2 regions of the Oceanobacillus sp. FSL W7-1309 genome follow, and region 2 is predicted to be linked to the other one. Evidence: riboswitches for the same ligand, from Rfam matches in the RefSeq annotation. Region 2 holds a riboswitch; the other holds the start of a gene.
What was found. A riboswitch is a leader RNA that binds a small molecule or an ion and turns the genes downstream of it on or off. The one in region 2 is predicted to bind glycine.
Positions count from the first base shown of each region.

Region 1 (7,499 bases), 630 kb from region 2:
AAGGATGCTTCAAATGCAAATTTGGCTGTGTGCTTATCGCGGATTTCACCAACCATAATAATATCTGGGTCATGTCGTAACGCTGCTTTTAAGCCTGTCTGATACGTAATTCCAGCTTTTTCATTAACTTGCACTTGTAGAATATTGTCCATGTTTTTCTCAATTGGGTCCTCTAAAGTAATGGTTTGATACGACTTTTCCTTTAAGATGGATTCCAGTAAAGCAGATAATGCTGTGGTCTTGCCACTTCCGGTTGGCCCGGTCAGAAGGATGATGCCAGCACGATTGGACATCCATTCCTTCATTTTATTTAGTTGGCTTTTAAAAAGAAAAAGTTGTTCAAGAGTGAGTTTTGTTTCTTGTGGAAGGATCCGAATTGCTAAACTTTCTGTTTGATGGAGAGGAAGTGTCGATAATCGCAATGAGAATAAATTGGACGTGGTCTTATGTTGAATGGTGCCATTTTGCGGCTTTCTTGATTCACCAATATCCATTCCAGCTATAAATTTGTAGTAGGTGAGCAGTTGTTCATATTGTTTAAGTTTTATGTGGCAATGTTTTACTCGTTTTCCATGGATTCGAAAAAAAATATCTGTATAGTCATGGAAAGGATAGAAGTGAATGTCTGAAGCGTTCTCTTTGATCGAAGCGTTGAGCAGGTTATCTGATAAAGTTGCAGTGGGATTCAAGGTTGTTTTCACCTCCTTTTATTTTGCAACAGTATACTTTATTCGACGTTTTTTGATTAAACCCTTCTTTTTTATAAAAATTTTTGTATATATTTTTTTTGATTTGCAAAAGATAAGTGTGAGACATGGAATCGAGGTGGTAGTAATGTCAGGAAATGATTATTTGAAGTTTATGACCGAACAAGTTGTTTCATATATAGACTTACCATCTGAGGAAAGAAAGAAACGAAAAGAAGCGCAAAGGAAACAAAATTCCTTATACACCACCAGATGGTTTGGTATGCTTCCATTCACATTAAAAATAATGTTCCAGAAGGAGAATAGCAGATAAATTTACCTGCTATTCTTTATTTATGGAGGTTGTTCAAAAAGTATGAAATGTGACTACATTAAACTGCTGGGACTAGCATAGTGCCGAACAAGGCTTTTTTTATCTCAGCCTCTAACCCTGCACAAGTGATTTTACTATTATAATGCATGTTGTTCGAGATACACGATACCTCCATTGATTACGTCCAATGTTACCTTTGGATGATAACGTTTTGTTAATTCGTCTTGTTCTTTTTTCATCTGTTCACTTTCTAAGTCGTCCTGATAAAAATGCTGTAACGTTTGAATTTCTTCCTGTAACAATTCTAAAGATTTCTTAGCCCACGTATGTTCTTGCTCTTCAATATAGTTTGACAGAACAGTTTCCATTCGTAAGTAACCACTTTTTATTTTAATCATTGGAGACAATGTAAAGCAATAATCAGAAATTGTTGTTTGTAATGAAAACTTCCTTAACAGATTCATCATATCTAACTTCATCATGCCGTTAACTAAATGTAAACCGATAGAAATGATTTCATCCTTTTTATGCTGCCCTTGATAACTAATTTTAAAGTTTACAACTAGCCATGGATGTAAGGGCGTCTTTTCGGTTGCATGAATTAATTGAAATAGCTTTGTAAATTTTTCCTTTTCTTTTAAATGATTCATAATTTGCTGGAGGCGAGGACTGCCAAAGTGAATCCAGTCTCCTTTTGCATCCCGTTGTTTTGGATTTGTAATTAGCGTAAGTTGCATTGGATCGCCGGTACGGCCAATTTTTTTAATGTAGTGCCAGTAAAATGGTCGGTTCATCAATTCACGATCCATCTGTTCATTTAATTGTATTTGTATCACACCATCATGATTGGAAATAATTTCGCAATCCTTAGCAGTAAAGTAATCTTTCAAAAATCCATTTAAATTAGTAATTGCCATAAAGTCTCTCCTCCGTTTCCGCTGTAGAATCATTTTTTGCACCTTGAATAATGGAAGAAAGGTTATTTAGTTTAATTCGTACCTCCCCTGCGGAGGTGGATTCATTATAGATAGACTCCATCTCTGACTCGATACTTGAAATGTTCAGCTCAGCTAAAATATCATCTAGGTTGCCAATTACCTTTTCAAATAGGTTTATCTTTTCGTATAAAAGTGTCAGAATATGTTCTTCTATCGTGTTGCGAATAACAAGATTATAGATGTGTACATCCTTTTCCTGTCCGAAACGGTGGATACGTCCAATCCTCTGTTCAAGCCGCATTGGATTCCATGGTAGATCGTAATTAATTAGGTGGCTGCAAAATTGAAGGTTAATTCCTTCACCTCCAGCCTCTGTAGCAATCAAAACCTGCGCATGATCTTTAAACAGTTGTTTCATCCAGTCCTTTTTACCACGTTTAAATCCACCTCGGAAGGGGACCGATGAGATACCATGTTGCTGTAAATACCATTGTAAGAAATATTGTGTTGCTCGATACTCTGTAAAAATAATAACTTTTTCATCACCTATTGATTTAATTAGCTCTACTGCTTTTTCAGCTTTTATGTGGTGAGGCAGCTCCTCAATTTTGCTAAGTAACGGTTTTAATACAGCTGCATTATTTTCATGCTCACTAATTTTAGATAATGACATATAACAAGCTTCTCGTGATGAACATATCTCACGGAGGTACGTAATTTTCGAAAAAGTGGAGAACGCGATTGTAGTATTGACAAGATCGTCATATACTTCGCGTGCTTTATCAGGAAAATCAATCCATAAGGTCTCAATCTTCCGTTTAGATTCAGTGAGTTTTGTTGCTTTTCTCGTATTTCGAATCATTACTTTTTGAATCAATTGTTTTAAATAAGGATCTTGTTCCAGCTTACTTCGATCCTTACCATATTTTTCGATAAAGGAATCATAATTTCCTAGATGACCAGGTCGAAGTATTGTAATTAAATTAAATATCTCAATTAATCGGTTTTGTACAGGTGTAGCTGTTAAAAGCAAGCAGTACTTCTTTTTAATTGCACGTACAAATTGATAGTTTTTTGTTTTATGATTTTTAAGCTTATGCGCTTCATCAATCAGAATAAAATCATATTCCGTGTCAATTATTTCTTCACGGTTAGGAGAACGTTTTGCTGTATCAAGGGAGGAAATAATAATCGGATTTTCTTTCCAACTATAATTCTTCCGATGTGCAACTGCTGGTATATAAAACTTTTCATTCAATTCCTTCACCCATTGGTTAACAAGCGATGCAGGAACGAGAATAAGTGCATTTTTTACTAATCCCCGAATCATGTATTCTTTTAAAATAAGACCTGCTTCAATTGTTTTTCCTAATCCGACCTCATCTGCTAATATTGCACGACCATTCATCTTTTCAATTGCTTGTTCAGCAACATCGGTTTGGTGATCTAAAAAGTTAACATGTGGAAGATACTCTAATGCACGTAACCCATTAAAAGAAGGTGAACTTGTTGTTAACTCAGCTTGAAATGCCATCGAAAAGAGTTCCCAATTGGAGAAAGGACCCTCTTTGCTAATGGCTGTTTCTAGAGCATTGATAAAGGCTGAATCTTTTTGTAGTTCAATAGAATCCATATGTTGAACACACATCCTATTATTAAAATTTGGATTTCACTATAATTTTGCTTTTTGATATGTTATAATTCAAAGTGAAATAGAGTTCCTTACATTCTGATACATAGTATAACCAAATATAAATTTTTCATTAGCGGATGATTACAAGGGGAGAGCTTACATTATGTAACGCCGAAGGAGCAAGTTAAGAGCGAATCTCTCAGGCAAAAAGACTCTTGTAGGACGCAACTCTGGAGAGTGTTTACTTAGAATTAGTAAACCACCCACGAAGCAAATACTTATACAGTCATCCAACGTTCGTATAAGTATGCAACTTTCTGGTTTAAGGACAGAGATTTCTTCGGTAAGGAAGGAATCTCTATTTTTATGCACTTTTTCAACAAAATTAGGAGGAGTGGATGGTATGAGCGAGTTGAAACGAACACCTATTTTTTCGGAATATGGAAAATACGGGGCGAAAACAATTGATTTTGGGGGCTGGGATTTACCAGTACAATTTACTGGGATCAAACAGGAACACGAAGCAACCAGAACAAAAGCAGGGCTATTTGATGTGTCACATATGGGGGAAATTGCTGTAAAGGGCCCTAAAAGCTTAGAATTTCTGCAATACGTTATGACAAATGATGTGACCAAGCTCGTGCCAAACCGAGCACAATACACGATTATGTGCTATGAAAACGGGGGAACAGTCGATGATCTAATTATTTATATGCTTGCAGAAAATGATTATTTGTTAGTGGTGAATGCAGCGAATACAGAAAAAGATTATGAGTGGCTGCTCCAGCATAACACATACAGCGAAAAGGAAGTAACGATTACCAATACCTCAGCTGATTATGTTCAATTTGCATTACAGGGACCGAATTCAGAGGAGATATTGCAGCAGCTTGCAAAAACCAATCTATCCGAGATCAAGTTTTTCCGCTTCGATGCAAATGTTCCGCTGGAAAATTCAGAACATACTGCAATTGTTTCGCGTACTGGCTATACTGGTGAAGATGGATTTGAAATCTATATTGACAAATCAGAAGGTCCTGCTTTGTGGAATCGGCTGCTTGAGGCAGGAAAAGACAAAGGGCTCGAGCCAATTGGACTTGGCGCGCGTGATACACTTCGTTTCGAAGCAGGTCTTGCATTGTATGGTCAGGAATTATCAAAGGATATCAGCCCAATTGAAGCGGGGCTTTCGTTTGCTGTAAAAGTGAACAAAGAAGCAGATTTTATAGGGAAATCTGTACTAAAAGAGCAAGTGGAAAATGGAACGACAAGAAAATTAGTTGGAATTGAAATGATCGATAAAGGCATTCCACGGCATGGATATACGGTATTGAAGGATGATCAAGTGATTGGGTTTGTAACATCTGGTACACAATCCCCAACTTTTAACAAAAATATTGGATTAGCACTTATTGATTCCGAGTTTGCAAATGAAGGTACAGAATTAGAAGTCCAAGTTCGAAAACGCAAATTAAAAGCAATTATTGTAAAGACACCATTTTATAAACGAGATAAATAGGGGGCATCGTAATGGAATTTCGTTATTTACCTATGACTGAAACCGATCAAGAAGAAATGCTGCAAACAATCGGAGTTTCAACCACAGATGAGCTTTTTTCAGACATTCCAAGTAGTGTACGCTTTCAAGGAGAATTGAACTTAAAAAAGCCAGCAAATGAATACGAATTAAAAAAAGAACTAACTGAAATGGCAAATAAAAATGCTAGTTTAAAACAATATACTTCGTTCCTTGGAGCTGGTGTGTACGATCATTTTATTCCATCTGTTGTTGACCATGTTATTTCCAGATCGGAATTTTATACAGCATATACACCATATCAACCGGAAATCTCCCAAGGTGAGCTGCAAGCAATTTTTGAGTTTCAAACGATGATTTCTGAATTAACTGGAATGCCTGTTGCCAACTCTTCGATGTATGATGGCGGAACCTCTTTAGCAGAAGCGGTTAATTTAAGTGCAGCACAAACGAAACGGAGAAAAGTGCTTGTTTCTCAAGCTGTGCACCCGGAGTCACGTGCTGTTATTGAGACATACGCAAGAGGACAGAATGTTGAAATCGTGGAAATCGGATTAAAGAATGGTTTAACGGACCTTGATCATTTAGAACAAGAGTTGGATGATACGATTGCTGGTGTTGTGATACAATACCCGAACTTCTTCGGTCAAATTGAACCGTTACAAAAGGTGGAGGAATTAATTAAGCAACAAAAGAAAACCATGTTTATCGTTTCCAGTAATCCATTGGCTCTTGGATACTTAACACCGCCCGGAGAATTCGGTGCAGATATCGTTGTTGGTGATACGCAAGTATTCGGGATTGCTGGACAATTCGGTGGACCTCACTGTGGTTATTTTGCAACGACCGAAAAACTAATGCGTAAAGTTCCAGGGCGTTTAGTGGGACAAACAAAGGATGAAGATGGTGTACGAGGCTTTGTATTAACATTACAGGCAAGGGAACAGCATATCCGTCGTGATAAGGCTACTTCTAATATTTGTTCAAATCAGGCATTAAATGCACTTGCAAGTTCAGTTGCAATGAGCTCAATAGGTAAACATGGATTGCGGAAAATGGCAGCTTTGAACATGCAAAAAACACGATATGCAATTGAACAATGTAAAGCAGCTGGTTTAGAAATCGTATATGAACATCCAAGCTTTAATGAATTTGTTGTAAAGCTTTCTAATTCCGTACCAGCTATAAATGATAAGCTGTTTGAAAAAGGAATTATTGGCGGATACGATTTGGAACGCAATTATCCTGAATTAACAGGGCATATGTTAATTGCTGTAACAGAAATTCGTACAAAAGAAGATATTGATACGTTTGTAAAAGAATTGGGGGATATCAATGGCTAATCAAGAGTTTCCATTAATATTTGAACGTAGCAAGGAAGGAAGAACAAGCTATAGCCTGCCGAATTTAGATGTTCCAGAAATTGATCTTAATGCTGAATTGGATGACGTATACGTAAGAAAGACTCCACCAGAGTTACCAGAGGTAAGTGAGCTGGAAATCATGCGCCATTACACTGGGCTTTCTAATCGAAATTATGGAGTGGACTCTGGATTCTATCCACTAGGATCCTGTACGATGAAATATAATCCGAAAATCAACGAAGATGTTGCACGCTTGGAAGGATTTAGCCATATCCATCCATACCAAGATCCCAAAACGGTTCAAGGTGCAATGGAAATGCTTTATGATTTGCAAACGGCTTTAAAAGAAATTACAGGGATGCATGAAGTTTCTTTACAATCCGCTGCAGGTGCTCATGGTGAATGGACTGCATTAATGATGATTCGCGCGTTTCATGAAGCAAATGGCGATTTTGGGAGAACAAAAGTGATTGTGCCGGATTCTGCACATGGCACAAATCCGGCATCAGCAGCAGTTGCTGGTTTTGAAGCAGTAACCGTAAAAACAAATGAAAAAGGACTTGTAGATTTAGAAGACTTAAAACGTGTTGTTGGTAATGATACCGCTGCACTCATGCTGACAAATCCAAATACACTTGGATTATTTGAAACAGAAATTATGGAAATGGCAGAAATTGTTCATGCTGCAGGTGGGAAATTATATTATGATGGCGCAAATTTAAACGCAATTATGGGTTATACACGTCCAGGAGATATGGGCTTTGATGCAGTGCATTTAAATCTTCATAAAACCTTTACAGGTCCCCATGGCGGCGGCGGACCAGGTTCTGGACCTGTTGGTGTATCGAAAGAGCTCGAACCTTTTCTTCCTAAACCGATTATTACGAAAAAAGAGAATGAATATGTGTTCGAATATGATAGACCTCAATCAATCGGTCGTGTTAAGCCATACTACGGAAACTTTGGAATTAATCTCAGAGCTTATACGTATATCCGAACAATGGGAG
Region 1 covers NZ_JBBOBX010000002.1:783,661-791,159, reverse strand. Annotated here, with positions in the region: gene comGA (competence type IV pilus ATPase ComGA) at 1-689, opposite strand, end outside; gene NST46_RS16605 (YqzE family protein) at 835-1,020, shown strand; gene NST46_RS16600 (YqhG family protein) at 1,158-1,937, opposite strand; gene NST46_RS16595 (DEAD/DEAH box helicase) at 1,924-3,591, opposite strand; glycine riboswitch at 3,729-3,816, shown strand; glycine riboswitch at 3,820-3,925, shown strand; gene gcvT (glycine cleavage system aminomethyltransferase GcvT) at 3,995-5,110, shown strand; gene gcvPA (aminomethyl-transferring glycine dehydrogenase subunit GcvPA) at 5,122-6,471, shown strand; gene gcvPB (aminomethyl-transferring glycine dehydrogenase subunit GcvPB) at 6,464-7,499, shown strand, end outside.
Region 1: another riboswitch for glycine. It lies ahead of gcvT (glycine cleavage system aminomethyltransferase GcvT); the one in region 2 lies ahead of NST46_RS19585 (amino acid permease).

Region 2 (7,499 bases):
TCTTTTATCAAGCTTGGCAAATTTTTCCGGTGCATTTTTCTCTTTAGCGAGTGAATATACCATCCGGCTTGTACTGAAGATGGCACTATTACATGCTGAAGCAGCAGAAGTTAGAACGACAAAATTGATGATACCAGCAGCACCAACGATACCAACTACCGTAAAGACTTGGACGAATGGACTTTCAGTTGGGCTGATAGCGGTCCATGGATACACACTCATAATAACAAGAAGTGCACCTATATAAAAAATGATAATTCGAATAGGAATATTATTTATCGCTTTAGGTATAACTTTCTCTGGATTTTCTGTTTCTCCCGCTGTAAGTCCTACAAGTTCGATACCAACAAACGCAAATACGACCATTTGAAAAGAGAGGATGAAACCATTTACACCATTTGGAAACATGCCTCCGTGGTTCCATAGATTCGTGAAACTCGCTCCACCTGCATCCGTGGAAAAACCACTTATAATCATAACAATACCTGTAACTATTAAGGCTAGAATTGCGATGACTTTAATTAATGCGAACCAGAATTCCATTTCTCCAAACAGTTTTACGGTGGCCAAGTTCATACATAATAAAATAACAAGCGCGATTAATCCTGGCATCCATTGTGGTATCGTTGGAAACCAATACTGGGTATAGAGGCCAACTGCTGTTAAGTCAGCCATTGCAATGGAAATCCAACAGAACCAATATGTCCAGCCAGTTAAAAATGCTGTCATTTCACCTAAATAATCTCTTACAAAGTCAACAAACGAATGATAGCTTAAATTACTTAACAGCAATTCTCCAAGGGCACGCATGATTAAAAAGAGAACAGCACCTGTAATCAAGTATGCGAATAATATGGATGGCCCTGCTAAATGTATTGATTTTCCTGCACCAAGAAATAATCCCGTACCAATTGCTCCACCAATAGCTATCAGTTGTACGTGTCTGTTTTTTAAACCCCTATCTAATTTTTGTTCTTGCATACAATTCCCTTCTCTCAACCTTTTTGATAATTATTAATTGATTTAGTTGCTAGTTCTTCAGTCTTTTATAAAATCATCATTTCAATTATATAACTGAAAAATCCCACATTTAAAAAAAGGATAGAGAAGGGCTATATTATTTCCATTCTCTGTCCTTTTACCTGAAAGTTTATCCTTCTATAATAGAAGGTCCCCTTTGGTGGCATAAATTGCACTCTCCAGAGTAGCGTCCTGTATTGGTGCTTTTACCTGAGAGATTAATTCCAATGGTTTTTTTGGAACTTGCTCCTTCGGTGGCGATATACTTCGCTCTCTCCCAATACAATCATCCGCAAGTTATGTAACTGTATAATATACTTAATTGTAATAACAATAGAATTTTTATTATAGCATATTATTTGATATCTCATCAATGTCATTACATTAAATTTAAAGCAGTTCCGAGATATAAATTCTTGTCCTGATCAAAACGATTATCGTGCTGCAGCACTGGAAAAAGCAAAAAAATGTTCAGTAAACCTTCAAGAATATTAAAAAGGTCAACGGCGTCTGAATCTGCCAAATATGTAAAGAGTTTAACATTTGATTCGTGCGGAAAAGTTGAGAAAAGAAGAAGAATGGATGTTATTAGATAACTAAGTAAACAGTCAAAAAATAACAGAACAGAGATTAGTAGGGCGTAAATTGGGCAATTACGTAACATTTAATAAAAAAAAACCTCGCCACAATTATAATTGTAACGAGGGTTTCCTATTATATTACCCAATAGAGCCTTCCATCTCGAACTTAATCAATCTGTTCATCTCTACTGCATATTCCATTGGAAGTTCTTTTGTAAATGGCTCGATGAAGCCCATTACGATCATTTCTGTTGCTTCTTCCTCTGTTAATCCTCTACTCATCAAGTAGAACAATTGCTCTTCAGATACTTTAGAAACTTTCGCTTCGTGCTCCAATGAAATGTTATCATTTAAAATTTCATTGTATGGAATAGTATCAGAGAACGATTCGTTATCCATGATTAGCGTGTCACATTCGATGTTTGCACGTGCACCGTCTGCTTTACGTCCAAAGTGTACAAGACCGAGGTACGAAACCTTTCCGCCTTGTTTAGAGATTGATTTTGAAACAATTGTTGAAGACGTGTTTGGTGCTAAGTGATGCATTTTTGCACCTGCGTGCTGTAATTGTCCTTTACCAGCAATAGCGATAGATAGCGTGTTACCACGTGCACCTTCGCCTTTTAATAAAATCGCAGGGTATTTCATCGTTAATTTCGAACCGATGTTACCATCAATCCATTCCATCGTTCCATTTGCATCAACTACTGCACGTTTTGTAACTAGGTTGTATACGTTGTTTGCCCAGTTTTGAATCGTTGTATAACGGCAATATGCATCTTTTTTAACAACGATTTCAACAACCGCACTATGAAGTGAGTTTGTTGTAAAGACTGGAGCTGTACAGCCCTCAACATAGTGTACAGATGCACCTTCATCAACAATGATTAATGTTCTTTCAAACTGCCCCATATTTTCCGAGTTAATACGGAAATATGCTTGTAATGGTGTTGATGTTTGAACACCTTTTGGAACATAGATAAATGATCCGCCAGACCATACGGCTGAGTTCAGTGCAGCAAATTTATTATCAGAATATGGAATAACTTTTCCAAAGTATTCTTTAAATAACTCTTCGTCTTCTTTTAGCGCTGTATCAGTATCCTTAAATACGATACCCATTTCTTGAAGATCTTCTTTCAAGCTATGATAAACAACCTCTGATTCGTACTGTGCAGATACACCAGCTAAATATTTTTGTTCTGCTTCTGGAATACCAAGCTTATCAAATGTTTCTTTGATTTCAGCAGGTACCTCATCCCATGTTCTACCTTGCTTTTCAGATGGTTTAACGTAATAAACGATCTCATCAAAATCAAGTTCTGAAAGATCTCCGCCCCATTGCGGCATTGGGCGCTCGTAAAAATGCTCTAATGCCTTCAAGCGGTAGTCAAGCATCCACTGCGGCTCTTCTTTCATTTTAGAGATTTCTTCAACGACTTTACGTGTTAATCCTCTTTCCGTTCGGAAAACAGAGACGTCTTTATCATGAAATCCATATTTATATTCTTCCATTTCAGGCATTTTTTTAGCCATTATATAACCTCCTCATTGTATTATCTAAAGCGGAATCGCCCGGTTAGCGACGTACGGACTGCGCCCCGTACTTTGGGGTGGTTCGACTTCGAACATTCCTACGTAGGAGATAAAGGAAACACGACGACCAAAGGAAGTCGATGTTGACTTTCACCGCAAGGGTATAAGTGCGACTAAGCCTCATGTTTTAGCCAGTCGGCAAGTCTTCTTTATCGTACGGAGGTGAGGGAAGTCTCGCTAGTCGCTGGGCGATGGAGCTGGACGTGGCTACTCATGCACAAGAAAAACATCCAGCAAAACTTTATATTTTTAAATTCATTTAATCTTGTTGTGCTCCCTTTTCCATTGCCTTCCATGCCAAGGTTGCACACTTGATTCTTGCTGGAAACTTGGAGACACCCTGCAATGCTTCAATGTCTTCCATATCCAATCCTTCTGTATCAATCTCTTTTCCAAGCATCATCTCAGAAAATGCTCTCGACATTTTAACTGCTTGTTCAAGACTTTTTCCTTTAATTGCTTGAGTCATCATCGAAGCAGACGACATACTGATTGAACAGCCTTCCCCTTCAAACTTGGCATCTTGTACAACACCATCTTCAACTTGCATTTGCAATTGAATACGGTCTCCGCATGTTGGGTTATTCATGTCGATTGTTACTGAATCACCTTCAATTTGCCCACGATTTCTAGGGTTTTTATAATGATCCATAATTACTTGTCTGTAAAGTGTATCGAGGTTATTAAAAGACATTCCCAAAATACTCCTTTGTTTTCAACAGTCCATTTACCAGCAGGTCAATATCCTCTTCCGTGTTGTAAAGATAGAAGCTGGCACGTGCTGTTGCTGTTACATCGAGCCATTTCATCAGTGGCTGTGCGCAATGATGTCCAGCACGAACAGCAATTCCTTCTGCATCAAGTGCTGTTGCTGTATCATGTGGATGCACATCATCGAGATTAAATGTAACAAGTCCAGCACGTTTTTCTGGACCATAGATTGAGATACCATCGATCGTGCGTAGTTGTTTCATTGCATAGTCTGCTAATTTTTGTTCATGATCTAAAATAGTTTCATTACCAATTTCATTCAGAAAGTCTATTGCTGCAGCCAGTCCGATTGCACCTGCAATAATTGGCGTACCACCTTCAAATTTCCACGGCAATTCCTTCCACGTAGAGTCATAAAGGTTAACGAAATCAATCATTTCGCCGCCAAATTCAATTGGTTCCATATTTTCTAGAAGCTCTTTTTTTCCGTATAAAACACCAATACCAGTTGGTCCACACATTTTATGAGCCGAAAATGCATAGAAATCACAGTCAAGATCAGCTACATCTACTTTTAAATGCGGAGCACCTTGAGCACCATCAACAAGCATAACCGCACCATGAGCATGGGCAATTTGAGCGACTTCCTTAATTGGGTTAATTGTACCCAACACATTGGAAACCTGTGTCATTGCTACAATCTTCGTATTTGCTGTTACCGTTTCGCGAACAGCTTCTAATGTTATAGTACCATCGCTTTGCAATGGGATATATTTGAGTGTTGCACCAGTTGCTTTTGCAGCTTGTTGCCAAGGGATAATGTTACTGTGATGCTCCATTGGCGTAATCACAATTTCATCCCCTGGTTTCAAAATCGCTCTCCCATAACTGGTAGCAACAAGATTAATTGCTGTCGTTGTTCCTCTAGTAAAAATAATTTCAGCTGTACTGCGTGCATTAATAAATTCACGAACCTTCTCGCGAGCGCCTTCGTATTTATCTGTTGCTCTTGTTCCTAACGTATGAACACCACGATGTACGTTTGAATTATCTTCACGGTAATACGTGTTAACCGCCTCAATAACTGACAGTGGTTTTTGCGAAGTCGCAGATGAATCAAGATAGACTAAAGGATGTCCATTAACTTCCTGATTTAAAATGGGAAACTGTTCTTTAATGGCTTTAACATCCATTAATTAACTTTCCTTTCAATTACTTGAGTCAATTGCTTACGAACAGACTCAATTGGAATTTGAGATACAACAGGCTCAAGGAACCCATGAATAACCAAGCGTTCAGCTTCTTCCTTAGTAAGTCCACGACTCATCAAGTAGTACATTTGTAAAGGATCAACACGACCAACAGAAGCTGCATGACCAGCAGTTACATCATCTTCATCAATTAATAGAATTGGGTTGGCATCCCCTCGTGCTTTTTCACTTAGCATTAATACACGTGATTCCTGCTCCGAATTCGACTTCGAACCACCATGCTCAATTTTACCAATCGCGTTAAAGATAGTAGTCGCACTACCTTTCATAACTCCACGTTGTAAAATAAATGCATCGGTTTGTTTACCGAATTGGCGAATGCTTGACGTAAAGTTCTGTGTTTGTTTCCCACGTCCAACAGTAACAGCTTTAGCCTCTGACGTTGCATTATCACCTAGTAAATAGGTAATGTTTTCGGAAACCGTATTTCCGTCATTCATTTGACCTAATGCCCAGTTAATCTTCGCATCACGTTGAGCTACACCACGACGATTTACATAGGTTGTTGTTCCTGCTGCAAAATGATCTACTGCACCATATGCAACTTGTGCATTATCATGAGCAAATACTTCTGTTACGATATTCGCTACCGTTTTTTGCTCTTCATTGTGAGAAACGTAGTTCTCCAAATAGGTGAGCGAGCTTCCTTCCTCCGCAACGATCAACACGTGGTTGAACAATGCTGTTTCAGGATCCTCTTGCCAGAAGATTGCCTGGACTGGTGCTTCGATTTGAACATTCTTAGGAACATAGATAAAGATTCCACCATTCATTAGTGCTGCATGAAGTGCTGTTAAACGATCCTGGTCAACAGAAACTGCTTCTTTCATGTAGTATTTTTCTACTAAATCACTATGCTCATTCAAGGCAGTAAAAATGTCTGTAAAAATAACACCTTTATCCTTTAAATCTTCATTTAATGTAGAAAATGCAACGGAATGATTTCGTTGAATCAACAAGTTTTCTGCTTTATTTTCTTCATCAAAGTATGCTTGTATTTCTTCAGGCAATTCAGTTGTAGTAGTAACAGCCTGACCTGATGTAAATTCATGTTTGAACGTATTGAAATTCCAATTACGGATATTGGTTTTATCCGGCTTTGGCATTTCAAGCGTGTTTACTTGAGAAAGCGCGCTCACGCGTAATTCAGACATCCACGCAGGTTCGTTTCGTTCTTTTGAAAACTGTTCTAAATAGTCTTTATCAAATGGCAGCTTTGTTTCGACAGTCATTTTACTCCTCCTAACGTTACGCGTTTTGTTCTACTGTTTCGTCTGTAATTCCTAACTCTTCTTTAATCCACTCATAACCTTCTTCTTCTAAACGTTTTGCAAGCTCAGGTCCACCTGATTTCACAACACGGCCCTGCATCATAACATGAACAAAGTCAGGAGTAATGTAGTTAAGTAAACGTTGGTAATGCGTAATCATTAGGCAACCAAAGTCTTCTCCGCGCATTTTATTGATTCCTTTAGATACAATTTTCAATGCATCAATATCTAATCCAGAATCGATTTCATCTAAAATCGCAATAGCAGGATTTATTTGCAATAATTGAAGGATTTCATTACGTTTCTTCTCCCCACCAGAGAAACCTTCGTTTAAGTATCGTGTAGCCATGTTTTGATCAATTTCAAGTAAATCTAAGTCTTTATCTAATTGCTTAATAAACTTCATTAGAGATACCTCATCGCCTTCTTCACGACGAGCATTGATTGCAGAACGAAGGAAGTCAGAAGTTGTTACACCACTGATTTCACTTGGATATTGCATAGCTAAAAACAGACCAGCACGAGCACGCTCATCTACTTCCATTTCTAGTACATCTTCACCGTCAAGGATAATACTTCCTTCTGTAACTTCATATTTGGGATGTCCCATAATTGCTGAAGCAAGGGTAGATTTACCTGTTCCGTTCGGCCCCATTATTGCGTGGAATTCTCCACCCTTTATCGTAAGGTTTACACCTTTTAATATTTCTTTGTCTTCAATCGATACATGAAGATTCTTAATTTCTAAAACTGATCCTGACATAAAACATACCTCCAAGTAAGCTATTTTCTAGTATGAAATGAATTGACATCATTCTCAACTTATTCTCATTACAATCTTAAAGCATTTCAAATTAATTATCAACTCTTTTAAGCGCACAGCTTATTACTGTTTCACCATATCAAATTAGATATAATTGTACAAATAAATAGTGCTGATGTCCGCATATTAAGACACCAGCACAAAGGTAATTATAAGTTTGTTATTTAGCTATTTGACCATCCATTCCTGCCACTAGCATTTTCGCTTCTTTGTATTCCCGTTCTCG
Region 2 covers NZ_JBBOBX010000002.1:1,418,096-1,425,594, forward strand. Annotated here, with positions in the region: gene NST46_RS19585 (amino acid permease) at 1-981, opposite strand, end outside; glycine riboswitch at 1,129-1,205, opposite strand; glycine riboswitch at 1,209-1,310, opposite strand; gene sufB (Fe-S cluster assembly protein SufB) at 1,740-3,137, opposite strand; gene sufU (Fe-S cluster assembly sulfur transfer protein SufU) at 3,457-3,891, opposite strand; gene NST46_RS19600 (cysteine desulfurase) at 3,881-5,101, opposite strand; gene sufD (Fe-S cluster assembly protein SufD) at 5,101-6,411, opposite strand; gene sufC (Fe-S cluster assembly ATPase SufC) at 6,428-7,213, opposite strand; gene NST46_RS19615 (hypothetical protein) at 7,434-7,499, opposite strand, start outside.